3 regions of the uncultured Pseudosulfitobacter sp. genome follow, and region 2 is predicted to be linked to each of the others. Evidence: riboswitches for the same ligand, from Rfam matches in the RefSeq annotation. Region 2 holds a riboswitch; each other region holds the start of a gene.
What was found. Region 2 has a riboswitch for cobalamin ahead of AAC077_RS15795 (energy-coupling factor ABC transporter permease). Riboswitches for the same ligand answer to the same signal wherever they lie in the genome.

Region 1 (4,087 bases), on a different contig from region 2:
AGTCTTCCTTGTTGCGCAGCAGGCATTTGACCAACCGCTCTTCTTCCGTGAAGTGCGCGCCTGTATGAAGAACAATCTGCATAAATGGGTGTCTGATCCTGTAAGGCTGTGCCCGTGCGTTTGTTATAGCGTTTTTGACGGTCGGGAAAACCACCAAACATAAACTGCATCAGCAAGTGCATTTTCATCTTGCGCGTCGTGTAACAGCGCAGTAAACGAGCGCCCGAGTGCCCCTATAGCTCAGCTGGTAGAGCAACTGATTTGTAATCAGTAGGTCCGCGGTTCGAGTCCGTGTGGGGGCACCATTTTTCCTTAAATCTCAGTAATTTTTCGCGCAGTCACAGCGCTCTTATACGTGCGCATGTCATCATAAACCGGGGCCAAAGGCGCTTCCTTTCGAAATGTCCCTCCTGCTGTGGCCACAGCCCAACCTTGCGGGAGAATCGCCAAGCCCCTCTTCTCTTGCCAAGACCGCAAACTGTGCAGAGCCGGCGGATACATTTGGCCTACCCTCGGCGACATTTTAGCTTATTGGGAGAGCAAATCTTATCAAGGACGCACCATGACATCCTCACAGACCCTGCCAGAACTGGTTAACGCTGCACTGACTGCCGCGAAAGCGTCACAAGACCGGATTTCGGCAATCCTGGAACATGCGCAGGGTCAGCCTCTGTCGGGCGCGCAAATCGAAGAAGTGACATCTGAAACGGTCGCAATCGAATTGGCGGCCGTCGATGTCTTTACCGTGTTCGAAGCACGCATGCAGCGCCATTTCAAACGCGGCCCGCTGTCACGCAAAGTCGAAGCCCGGTTGTCGGCCGCCGGACATGCCGATCTTGCCCACAGGCTTCACCAATACTACCTGGCGATCAATGTCCTGAAGCACGGCACAGGCGCGAGCCATCGTGAGTTGCTGAGCGCCAAGACACCGATGTTTGCCGTGGTACAGGCCGCGGAAGGCCCGACCAGGGCCGAGGGCGCGCCCTCGGGCTTGATTGATGTCATGTCGCCGCGTTTCTTTGACGGGTTGGCGGAAACCATTCTTGACGCATCTCAGTTTCTCGAGAACGGCCAGGGTTAGGCGCAGCCGCGCTCAGCCGCAATCTGTCACATTCTCAACGCGCAACCAGCCCGCGATGCCGCTTTGCCAGATGTCGCGTTGTGTGCTGTCGTGGCGCACCCACAGCCAGCTTTCCGACTGCGCCGGAGCCAGATCCTGTTGAGGGTAAAGAACAATATCTCCCACGGGCACAACGTGAAGAAGGTCCGAACTCTCGTCGGGTTCAGCATGTAGTGGCACGCTTGCCGCGCCCGCAACGGTTGCGACAACCTCACAAGCCTCGGAGGCCAGGGCCGGTGATGACATCCCTGACAGGACGCAAAGCAACGCGGCAAAGCCGGTGGTCTGTCGCATGAAAATCCCCCCGTGGCCGACAATTGACCACGCCCCTGACGCTACGCTGCCCGGTCAAAGGCGGCAAGCATTCAAGTAAAGAGGTGCACCGTCCCGGTACGGACAGGGTGCAGCAGGTGCGAGGCAAGCAATCGCGCGCCCCGCGCCCCGCGTCAGGACATGCCCAGCGCTTCTTTGTACATCTCCAGAACCGCTTCTTCTTCGGCGATGTCGTCGGGCTCGCGCTTGCGCAGGGCGATGACCTTGCGGATCACCTTGGTGTCGTAACCGCGCCCTTTGGCTTCGGCCATCACCTCTTTTTGCTGTTCGGCAAGGTCTTTTTTCTCGGCATCCAGACGTTCGATCCGCTCGATGAACTGGCGCAGTTCGTCGGCGGTCACGCGGTAGCTTTCAAGGTTCGTGGCGGTGTCGGTCATGGGGCGCGTCCTTCGGTCAGGGCTGGTCTGGCAAGACCCAACCGATACCGTCCTGCCCTGCCGCCTGCAAGTCACCTTTGACGCCGGTTTGACGCAAGCCCCGCCTGCTGCGTCGCATTCACAACTTGATCGGCAGCGATCCGCAGGCTAAGCCACGCCTACTTTGGTTCGGCGGGGTGACTCGTCGTTAAAGGGAACGCGGTACGGGGCAATTTCCCCAAATCCGTGACTGCCCCCGCAACTGTAAGCGGTGAGCGCCGCCGTCACATGCCACTGGGGATCAACCCCGGGAAGGCGCGGCCCCGCATCGACCCGCAAGTCAGGAGACCTGCCAAAGGGATCACCCGGATACACGCGCGGGGTGCGTATGTGTCGGCGGCCTGACCGCTTTGGTGGCGTTTCACCGGCGGAAGGCGCTTTGTCCTTTCCCATATCGACGACCAAAGGGCCGGACCCAACCGACCCGTCTGTAAGGGGATAATTTTATGAAACATCTACTCGCTTCGGCCTCCGTGCTGGCCATGGCCACCCTGCCCCGCGTTGCACTGGCGCAGGATGACGCCTTTGATCTGGGCACGATCACCGTCTCGGCCAGCCAGACGCCGGTTGAGACGAAACGCACCGGCACTGTGGTCGAAGTGGCCGAGCAGGACGACATCGAAAAGAGCAGCAGCGCGCGCGTTGAAGAAACGCTGGACACTTTGCCGGGCATTTCGGTGTCGGGCAATGGCGGCCTTGGCAGCACCACGACGCTGCGCATCCGTGGCCTGCCCGGCAAATACATCCCCGTCTACATCGACGGCATCGACATGACCGACCCTTCCAGCGGGCAAACATCTTTCGGATTCGGCAGCCTAACCACCGCGGGTATCGACCGGATCGAAGTGCTGAAAGGCTCGCAATCAGCAATCTACGGTTCAGAGGCTATTGGTGGGGTGATCAACATCACCACCCTGCGTGCCACCGAAATGGGAACACAACTGCGCTATAGCTTCGAAGCAGGCAGCTACGACACTTATTCCGCCACATTTGGCGTGGCGACCAAAACTGAGCGCGGTGAGCTCGCCTTTACCTTCAGCCATATCGACACCAACGGGTTTTCTGCGGCTGATGAAAATGATGGCAACGACGAAGCTGACGGTTATAAAGGCACGACGCTTTTTCTAACGGGTGCCCATCAGGCCACCGATGTTGTCAAGCTTGGTTTCGCATTGAACTACATCGATAGCGAAACTGAATATGACAGCTTCAATCCGGGCCTCACAGATACCGACGATTTATCGCTTATTACACGGAAAGGCGCACGCATTTACGCTGAAGTCGATGGCGGTGTAATTCAGCATACTTTTTCCATGAATTACTCAGAAACCGACCGCGAATATAAATCTGGTGGCAATAGCAATTTCAATGGACGCCGCAACGAGCTCGCCTACAAAGGCGTGACCCAGATGGGCGCGGTTGATCTGGCCTTTGGCGCCAGCTACACCGAAGAAAAATCTGACGTCGACGGAGTCAAGAACACTTACGAGATCGCGTCGGTCTTTGGCGAGGCACAATATGCCGCCTCCGAGGATGTGGACCTGAGCTTTGCTCTTCGTCACGACGACCACTCGACCTTTGGCGGGTTCACCACGGGCCGTCTTGCGGCCAACTGGCGCATCACAGCGGACACCACCCTGCGCGCGTCCATTGGCACCGGGTTCCGTGCGCCATCGCTCTACGAGTTGTTCGACCCTCTCTATGGCAACTCGTCATTGGTTCAAGAAGAAAGCCGAAGCGCCGAGATTGGCGTTGAACACCGCTTTGCCAAAGATGCACAGATCAAGGCCACCGTCTTCTACACAGAAATCGACAACTTGATAGACTACTTTGATCCTGATGGCTGGACTGGGCCGATTCCGGGGCGCTTTGAACAGTTGCAAGGTGCATCGCGAACTTCTGGCCTTGAACTGTCGGGCCGCGTGGCGCTGGGGGCGGGCACCGATCTGTTCGGCTCGTACACCTACACAGATGGCAAAGATTCAAGCGGCAACCAGTTGATACGCGTGCCCAAGCACGACTTTGTCATTGGCGTCGAGGCAGACCTGAGCGACAAGCTGTCAGGCCAGCTGGTGCTGAACCACGTCGCAGGGCGCGCCAATGACGGCGGCAATGCAATGCCCGACTACACCGTGGTGAACGCCTCCATGACCTATGACTTCAGCGACACCACCGAAGGCTATGTGCGGCTGGAGAACCTGACCAACGAGCAATACCA
Region 2 (4,087 bases):
CTCCTGATATCGGCCCCGTCATCGGGCACCGGCAAGACCACCGTGATGCTGGGCCTTCTGCGCGCCCTGGTGCAGGACGGGCTGTCCGTTCAGGCCTTCAAGTCCGGCCCCGATTACATTGATCCGGCCTTTCACCGTGCGGCAAGTGGACGGACCTCGTACAATATCGACACATGGGCGATGGGGCTGGGGCTTCTGGGCGCGATTTCAGCGCAGGCCAAAGGCGTCGATATCTGCATCGCAGAAGGCTCCATGGGCCTGTACGACAGCGTCGCGACACGCGGCCAAAGCGGGTTTGGCGCCAGCGCCGAAACAGCGGCATTGATGGGCTGGCCGGTCGTTCTGGTGGTGGATGTCAGTGGGCAGGCACAATCGGCAGCGGCGGTGGCCCTTGGGTTCCGGCAGTACAATCCCGATGTGCCGTTTGCCGGCGTCATTCTGAACCGCGTGGCCTCGCCGCGCCACGAACGGCTGGCGCGGTTGGGTATGGAAAAGGCGGGGCTGCCCGTGCTGGGCGTGCTGCCCCGGCGGGGTGATCTGACACTGCCCGAGCGGCACCTGGGGCTGGTGCAAGCGGCCGAGCATCCGGATCTGGAGGCCGCGATTGCAGGATATGCGGATTTCCTGCGGGCGCATGTCGATCTTCCCGCGATCAAGGCCGCCGCGCGCGGCATGGCTGCCAGCACGGGGGCCGCCGGTGGCAGGTTGCCTGACCCGCCCGCCCAGCGGATCGCACTGGCTCAGGACGCTGCATTTTCCTTTGCCTATCCGCATCTGGTGGAAGGCTGGCGCGCGGCTGGCGCCCAGGTGCTGCCGTTTTCACCGCTTGCCGACGAAGCGCCCGACCCGAACGCCGACCTTGTCTGGCTGCCCGGCGGCTATCCCGAACTGCACGCAGCCCGGCTGTCAGCGGCGCAGACATTCGCACGCGGTCTGCGCGACCACGCCAAAACCCGGCCGGTCCACGGCGAATGCGGCGGCTATATGGCATTGGGCGAAGCCTTGATCGACAAGGATGGCGTCCGCCACCCGATGGTCGGTTTGCTTGGGCTGGTCACCAGCTACGAAACCCGAAAACTGCACCTTGGGTATCGTCAGGCAACGCTCTGCGCCGCAATGCCGGGACATGCGCCAACCGCGCGCCTGCGCGGGCATGAATTTCACTACTCTACCATTCTGGAACAACCCGATGCGCCGCTCGCTGCGGTGACCGATGCCGACGGCGCGGCAGTCCCCGAAACCGGGTCCTGTCGTGGATCGGTGACCGGCACGTTTTTCCACTTCATCACTGCGGAGGAAACCTGATGACAGGGTTTGTAAGCTTCGTCGGCTCTGGTCCGGGCGATCCTGAACTTTTGACGCTCAAGGCGGTAGACAGGCTCAGACACGCCGATGCGGTGCTGTTTGATGATCTGTCGTCGGGGCCGATACTGGCCCATGCGCGCGCAGGCGCGGATCTTGTCGGGGTCGGCAAACGGGCAGGGCGCGCCTCGCCAAAACAGGATCACGTCAGCCGGTTGCTTTTGGATTACGCCAAAATCGACCAACGCGTGGTGCGCCTGAAATCGGGCGATGGCGGACTGTTCGGCCGGCTCGAGGAAGAATTGGTCGCACTGCGCGCGGCGGGCATCCCATACGAGATTATTCCCGGCGTGCCCTCGGCCATCGCCGCGGCCGCCGCGGCGGGCATTCCCTTGACCAGACGCCTGACAGCGCGGCGGGTCCAATTCGTGACAGGGCATGACATCAGCGGTCAGCTCCCCACAGACCTGAACCTGCCCGCGTTGACCGACGCAACCGCAACAACCGTTGTTTTCATGGGGAAACGCACGTTTCCCAAACTCTATGCGCTGCTGAACGCGCACGGGCTGCCCGCCGACACGCCCGCCCTTCTGGCCGAGGATGTCGCAGGCCCCGCCCAGCGTCTGACCCGCACCACAGTCGCGGCCTTGTCCGAAAAGTTGAGCGCCGGAATATCCGATACGCCGGCACTTATCCTCTACGGTCCGCTGGCCTCGATTTAGCAAACCCCGGCACAGGAATGATCGTTGCCGTATGCAAATAACTGACTTAGTCTTTCCCCACGGTGGCACGTAAAAGTGCCTTAAAAGGGAACCAGGTGAAATGCTTGGACTGCCCCCGCAACTGTAAGCGGTGAGCGCAAGGGAAATACCACTGGCCAACCGGCTGGGAAGGTCCCAAGCGCCGCGACCCGCAAGTCAGGAGACCTGCCGTAAAACCCAAAGGCCTTGGCCTTTTTACATATCCATCACCGCCGGAGGGGCGGTTCTTATAAGGACGATCTTAATGCATATCGAACCCGGCGTCGTAGATGGCGCCAAAATGGTTTTCGCCTATGGTACGGCCGCGGCTGCAACCGGCTATTCCGTCAAACTGGTGGCCGCCGATCTGGCCAAAAGCGACATCATCACCTTTGCCGCGCGCACGGTGCTTGCCACTGTCGGCGTGTTTGTGTTTTTCGAAGTGTTGCCCCATTTCGCGGTCGGCGTGTCCGAGGTTCACCTGATCCTTGGCACGACACTGTTCTTGTTGCTGGGCGCCGCACCTTCCGCGATTGGTCTGGCGCTTGGTCTGCTCGTGCAGGGCATGTTCTTTGCGCCGACCGATCTGCCGATGTACTTTGTCAATGTGACCACTCTGCTGGTCCCTCTGTTCGCAATTGACGCGCTGGCAAAACGCGTGGTCCCCCAAGGCCGCGCCTATGTCGATCTGTCGTATTCACACGTGTTGAAAATGTCGGGCGTCTATCAGGGCGGCGTTGTCGCATGGGTCGCGTTCTGGGCGATCTATGGCCAGGGCGCGGGCGCGGAGAACCTTGGCGCGGTCTGGACGTTCGGTGCGGCTTACATGTTGGTCGTTCTGATCGAACCGCTTGTTGATCTGGCCGTGCTGGCCGCAGCAAAGACGCTGCGCCAAAGCAGCCTGCGCGGTCTCTTCACGGCGCGGCTCTATAACGCCGCCTGATCGACAAACCCCCAACGTTATTCCGGGCCCTTCGCGGGTCCGGAATTTTTTTTTTAATGGTATAACATCATGCTTCAAGATCTATGGCTGATCGGCATCGGGACGGGCAGCCCGGGCCATCTCACGGCGGAAGGCGCGCAGGCGCTGAAAGAGGCGGCGGTGATCCTGGTGCCGCACAAGGGCGAGGACAAGAGCGATCTTGCGGACATTCGCCATCGCATGATCGCGGCCAGCGGCACGACGGCTCAGGTGATCAGCTTTGACTATCCGGTGCGTGACCCCGCGCAGCCCTATCTTGATCGTGTCGACGCGTGGCACGATGAAATCGCGCGGCGCTGGCAGGCGGCGCTGGCAGATGCGACAGTGTCCGGCCCGGTTGCCGTGCTGGTGTGGGGCGATCCGTCCCTGTACGACAGCACAATCCGGATCGCCGCGCGTCTGGTGCCGCAGCCGTCCGTGCGCGTGGTGCCCGGAATCAGCGCCATTCAGGCTTTGACCGCAGCGCACATGCTGCCTCTGAACACGATCAACGGTGCGGTGGTGATCACGACAGGCCGCCGCCTGCGCGACGCGGGATGGCCCGATGGCGCCGAAACGGTTGTCGTGATGCTGGACGGTGCGTGCAGCTTTCAGCATTTGCCGACCGATGGGCTGACGATCTGGTGGGGTGCGTTTCTGGGGATGCCAGAACAGATCCTCGACCACGGGCGCGTGCAGGATGTCACAAAGCGGATCATTGCCACCCGCGAGGTGGCAAGACAACAGCACGGGTGGATCATGGACATCTACCTTCTGCGAAAGGACTAATGGGGCCTGGCCCATCTTGCTTTACCCCCGCATCCATGCCAGACATCGCAGCGTCGGTTTCCTTCGGGAATTCAAAGGGAATCCGTTCCGGCTTTGCCGGTAAACGGAACTGCCCCCGCAACTGTAGGCGGTAAGCGCCTCTCGATATGCCACTGGAGTGATCTCCGGGAAGGTGAGAGGTGCCGTGACCCGTCAGTCAGGAGACCTGCCGACACACATGTAACTTCGACCGGACGGGGTGTGCCGGGGCGGGAAACATTACGTTGCCGCTCGGCCGCAATCCGTTTCACGTCTC
Region 3 (4,087 bases), on a different contig from region 2:
CGAAGGCATGCCGTGGCTGGGCACTTTCCACGCCATCTGCGTCAAGCTGCTGCGGCGGCACGCGGAACTGGTGGGGTTGAAGTCGAACTTTACCATTCTGGACACGGACGACCAGTTGCGTCTGTTGAAACAACTGGTCAGTGCGGCGGGCATTGACGACAAACGCTGGCCCGCGCGGCAACTGGCCGGGGTCATTGATGCATGGAAAAACCGCGCGCTGACGCCGGACAAGATCCCGGCGGCGGATGCGGGGGCCTACAATCACAAGGGTGTCGAGCTGTACGCGCAATACCAGCGCCGGCTGATCGACCTGAACGCCACGGATTTCGGTGACCTGCTGTTGCACATGGTCACGATCTTTCAAAAGCACCCCGATGTGCTGGAACAGTATCAACGCTGGTTCAAATACATCCTTGTGGACGAATATCAGGACACCAACGTCGCCCAGTACCTTTGGCTGCGGCTGCTGGCGGGCGGGCACAAGAACATCTGTTGCGTGGGCGACGACGACCAGTCGATCTATGGCTGGCGCGGGGCCGAGGTGGGCAACATCCTGCGGTTTGAAAAGGATTTTCCCGGCGCGCATGTGGTGCGGCTGGAACAGAACTACCGCTCGACCCCGCATATTCTGGCGGCAGCGTCTGGCGTGATTGCGGGCAACTCGGACCGGCTGGGCAAGACGTTGTGGACCGAAGAGACCGAGGGCGAGATGGTGCGCCTGATCGGCCATTGGGACGGCGAGGAAGAGGCCCGCTGGATCGGTGAGGAGATCGAGGCGGCGCAGCGTGGCACCCGTGGCCTGCGGGCGATGAACCTGGACGAGATGGCGATCCTGGTCCGTGCTTCGCACCAGATGCGCGCCTTCGAGGACCGGTTCCTGACCATCGGGCTGCCCTACCGCGTGATCGGTGGCCCGCGCTTTTACGAGCGTTTGGAAATCCGCGATGCGATGGCCTATTTCCGTGTCGTGGTGTCGCCGGACAATGATCTGGCGTTTGAACGTATCGTCAACACGCCCAAGCGCGGCCTTGGCGACAAGGCGCAGCAGACGATCCAGATCACGGCGCGGGCCAATGGTGTGAACCTGGTCGAAGGCGCGCGGATTGCGGTTGAACAAGGGCTGATTAAGGGCAAGGGGGGTGCCGAGCTGCGCAAGCTGGTCGAGGGTATCGACCGTTGGTCCGCGATGCTGCGGTCGAACGGCACCCGCGTTCTGGACGATGACGACAGCGTGGTGGACACCGAAACCGACACCGCGCCGGACTATACCCACATCGAACTGGCCGAGGTGATTCTGGACGACAGCGGCTATACCGCCCACTGGCAGAACGACAAGACACCCGAGGCACCGGGGCGGCTGGAGAACCTCAAGGAGCTGATCAACCAGCTGCACAATTTCGAGAACCTGCAAGGGTTTCTGGAGCACGTTAGCCTGATCATGGACAACGAGCAGGAAGGCGAGGGCGCCAAGGTCAGCATCATGACCCTGCACGCGGCCAAGGGGCTGGAATTTCCCATGGTGTTCCTGCCCGGCTGGGAGGACGGCCTGTTCCCCTCGCAACGGTCAATGGATGAAAGCGGGCTGAAGGGGTTGGAGGAAGAGCGGCGGCTGGCCTATGTCGGCATCACCCGCGCCGAGGAAGTGTGCACGATTTCGTTCGTGTCGAACCGGTTCGTGTTCGGTCAGTGGCAGTCGGCCCTGCCGTCGCGGTTTATCGACGAATTGCCCGCCGACCACGTCGATGTGCTGACCCCGCCGGGGCTGCACGGTGGCAATTACGGTGCGGCCGGCATGGCCGAGGTCAAATCCCGCCTGCACGATGCTGCGGCCGATGCCAATGTCTACAACTCGCCCGGATGGCGGCGGTTGCAGGCGCGCAGTCAGGACCGGTCGGTCAGCCAGCCCCGCGAAAGCCGCAACACCACCATCGACGCCAGCGCCGTCAGCAGCTTTACCGTCGGTGAACGGGTGTTCCACCAGAAGTTCGGCTATGGCGCGGTTGTCGGGATCGAGGGCGACAAGCTGGAGATCGCGTTTGAAAAGGCGGGGCTGAAAAAGGTCGTGTCAAAGTTCATCACCGGCACCGACGATATTCCGTTTTAGGGCATGACCCCAGGGCACGTCGCAAACAGCCGCTTGCTGCCGTCTTTGCACTTGCTGTGAATCGGCTGCACTTCTAATCTGAACGTCCAAGGTGCCGCCCACGGGCGGAGAATTGGGAAGCCGGTGAGATGCCGGCGCTGCCCCCGCAACGGTGAGGGTGGGATGCAACGGGCAAGGCCACTGGGGACAGTCCCCGGGAAGGTGCCCGTCGCAGGCCGCAAGGCCGCCCGCCCCAAGCCCGGAAACCAGCCTTGGTGTTACGTGAATCGCGGGTGGCGATGGAGGCGGCTGTGCACAGGTCTGTTCCCGTGCTGCCCTTCCCGAACCATCCGTCCAATGGAATACGTCACGGGGCGTGACGGGAAAGGACGACAGATGTTTTCAAGGATCGTGGCAGGGCTTGCCGATCTGGACAATGCCGGTGCCGACGGCGATGCGGCGGCGCGGGCGGGGTTTCTGGAATGGGTGTTTACCCTGCCGCAGGACGTGCGGCCCAGACAGGCGGCGCGCGATGTGCTGGCGCATTGGGAGGATGACAACCCCGGCCCTGCGGTCAGCGCTTTTCTGGATCATATCGCAGCGGCGACGCATCACATTCCGACGCCACAGCGCCGGGGTGGGGCTGCGGGGCGTCGGATGGTGCATTAAGCGGTTTGGCACTGCGTAACCCTCACCTGTTGTCAGCGTGAGCCAGCAGTGGTTTTCGACAAGCGATTTGGTTGGGGAAACCGATCGACAGGTCTGCTCTCCTTGGGGCTCAAAGCAGCCCTTAGGGCGATTTGCTCTGAATGTCCGGTTCGAGCCTGTTCCTCTTTCCCCCGCGCGGAATCAAGGCCGAAGGCCGCCGCGCATCGCCGGGCCGCCCCACGGCACGGCGATTTGGTTGCTGTTGCGCGTGACGGACAGGTTGGATGTGCTTGGCTGCCATAAAGTGCCAGTCACAGAAGCAGGATCGCCGCACCACGGCCCGACGATGCGCGGCTTCGCATTCCATTTCTAACGGCAGCTTCGTCCCGCACAGCGACCAATCGCGCCGCGCGCCGACACCACATTCCGAACCCCCTCACAAACATAAAAAAACGGCGGCCCCGGGAGGATGGGACCGCCGCCTTTGCAATTGCCGGGACCAGGGAGGAGGAGAGGCCCGACAATTTTAGGGTGCGACGGGATCTGGGAGGAGAGACCGCCGCGTATTTTCACCACCGGGCCAGGGAGGAGGAGAGGCCAGGTGGCGATCCGTATCCCCGTTTGACCGGGGTAGAAGGTGCGGCGGCACTTGGGAGGAAGGGCCGCCGCCTAGTTCACCACCGGGTCAGGGAGGAGGAGAGACCCAAGTGGCGATCCAAACCCCCGTTTGACCGGGGTATCCTGTGCGGCGACACCTGAGGGAGGAGCGGTGTCGCCGCGTTAGTCACTGCGCAGGTCAGGGAGGAGGAAAGACCGGCAGCGATGTCGTATCCCCGTTTGATCGGGGAAAAGGTGCGGCGGCATCAGGGAGGAGGAGAGATACCGCCGCGTCGTGACGGACATTTCCGGGAGGAGGTGAAAATGCCCGAACTCGTATTACTTGTCGCCGTAGGCTGCCTCGGTGGCAATCCGGCGGATTTGCGAGCGGTGCAGGCCGAGATCAGCGAGATCGCGATCACCCAGGCTTGCCAGCTCGTTGAATGTTGTGCGGTAGACCGCGCGTTTTGCCTGACGTGCCGCAGCGGCGTCCAGCAGGCGTGCTGTGGTTGCCAGCAGACGCTCGGTCAGGCTTGCGTATGTGGTTGTCTGGTTCAGATAGGCCATGTTCGTCGGTGCCTCGGATGTTTGTTTTGCGTTCGTTTGCGTTCGTGTTGACTTCAATTTAGTGAAATGCTGCGCCTGCACAATAGACGTATCAACAATGCTGCCATGCAGCAAATGCATAGGGGGCACTGACCTATTTTTGCAAAGCGCCCAAGCCTTGTGCAAACCGCCGTTAGGGGTTGCACCTGCGGC

Region 1: another riboswitch for cobalamin. It lies ahead of AAC077_RS01395 (TonB-dependent receptor); the one in region 2 lies ahead of AAC077_RS15795 (energy-coupling factor ABC transporter permease).
Region 3: another riboswitch for cobalamin. It lies ahead of AAC077_RS06400 (hypothetical protein); the one in region 2 lies ahead of AAC077_RS15795 (energy-coupling factor ABC transporter permease).

Annotation. Positions count from the first base shown of each region.
Region 1 is NZ_CAXBJW010000001.1:276,272-280,358, reverse strand. Features, by position in the region: gene AAC077_RS01420 (hypothetical protein) at 1-82, opposite strand, end outside; tRNA gene AAC077_RS01415 (tRNA-Thr) at 230-305, shown strand; gene AAC077_RS01410 (hypothetical protein) at 563-1,081, shown strand; gene AAC077_RS01405 (hypothetical protein) at 1,094-1,414, opposite strand; gene AAC077_RS01400 (DUF2312 domain-containing protein) at 1,567-1,830, opposite strand; cobalamin riboswitch at 1,978-2,181, shown strand; gene AAC077_RS01395 (TonB-dependent receptor) at 2,316-4,087, shown strand, end outside.
Region 2 is NZ_CAXBJW010000007.1:118,281-122,367, reverse strand. Features, by position in the region: gene AAC077_RS15805 (cobyrinate a,c-diamide synthase) at 1-1,305, shown strand, start outside; gene cobA (uroporphyrinogen-III C-methyltransferase) at 1,305-2,024, shown strand; cobalamin riboswitch at 2,068-2,251, shown strand; gene AAC077_RS15795 (energy-coupling factor ABC transporter permease) at 2,308-2,985, shown strand; gene cobF (precorrin-6A synthase (deacetylating)) at 3,055-3,792, shown strand; cobalamin riboswitch at 3,830-4,020, shown strand.
Region 3 is NZ_CAXBJW010000001.1:1,289,260-1,293,346, reverse strand. Features, by position in the region: gene AAC077_RS06405 (UvrD-helicase domain-containing protein) at 1-2,104, shown strand, start outside; cobalamin riboswitch at 2,177-2,373, shown strand; gene AAC077_RS06400 (hypothetical protein) at 2,480-2,752, shown strand; gene AAC077_RS06395 (DUF1127 domain-containing protein) at 3,668-4,015, opposite strand.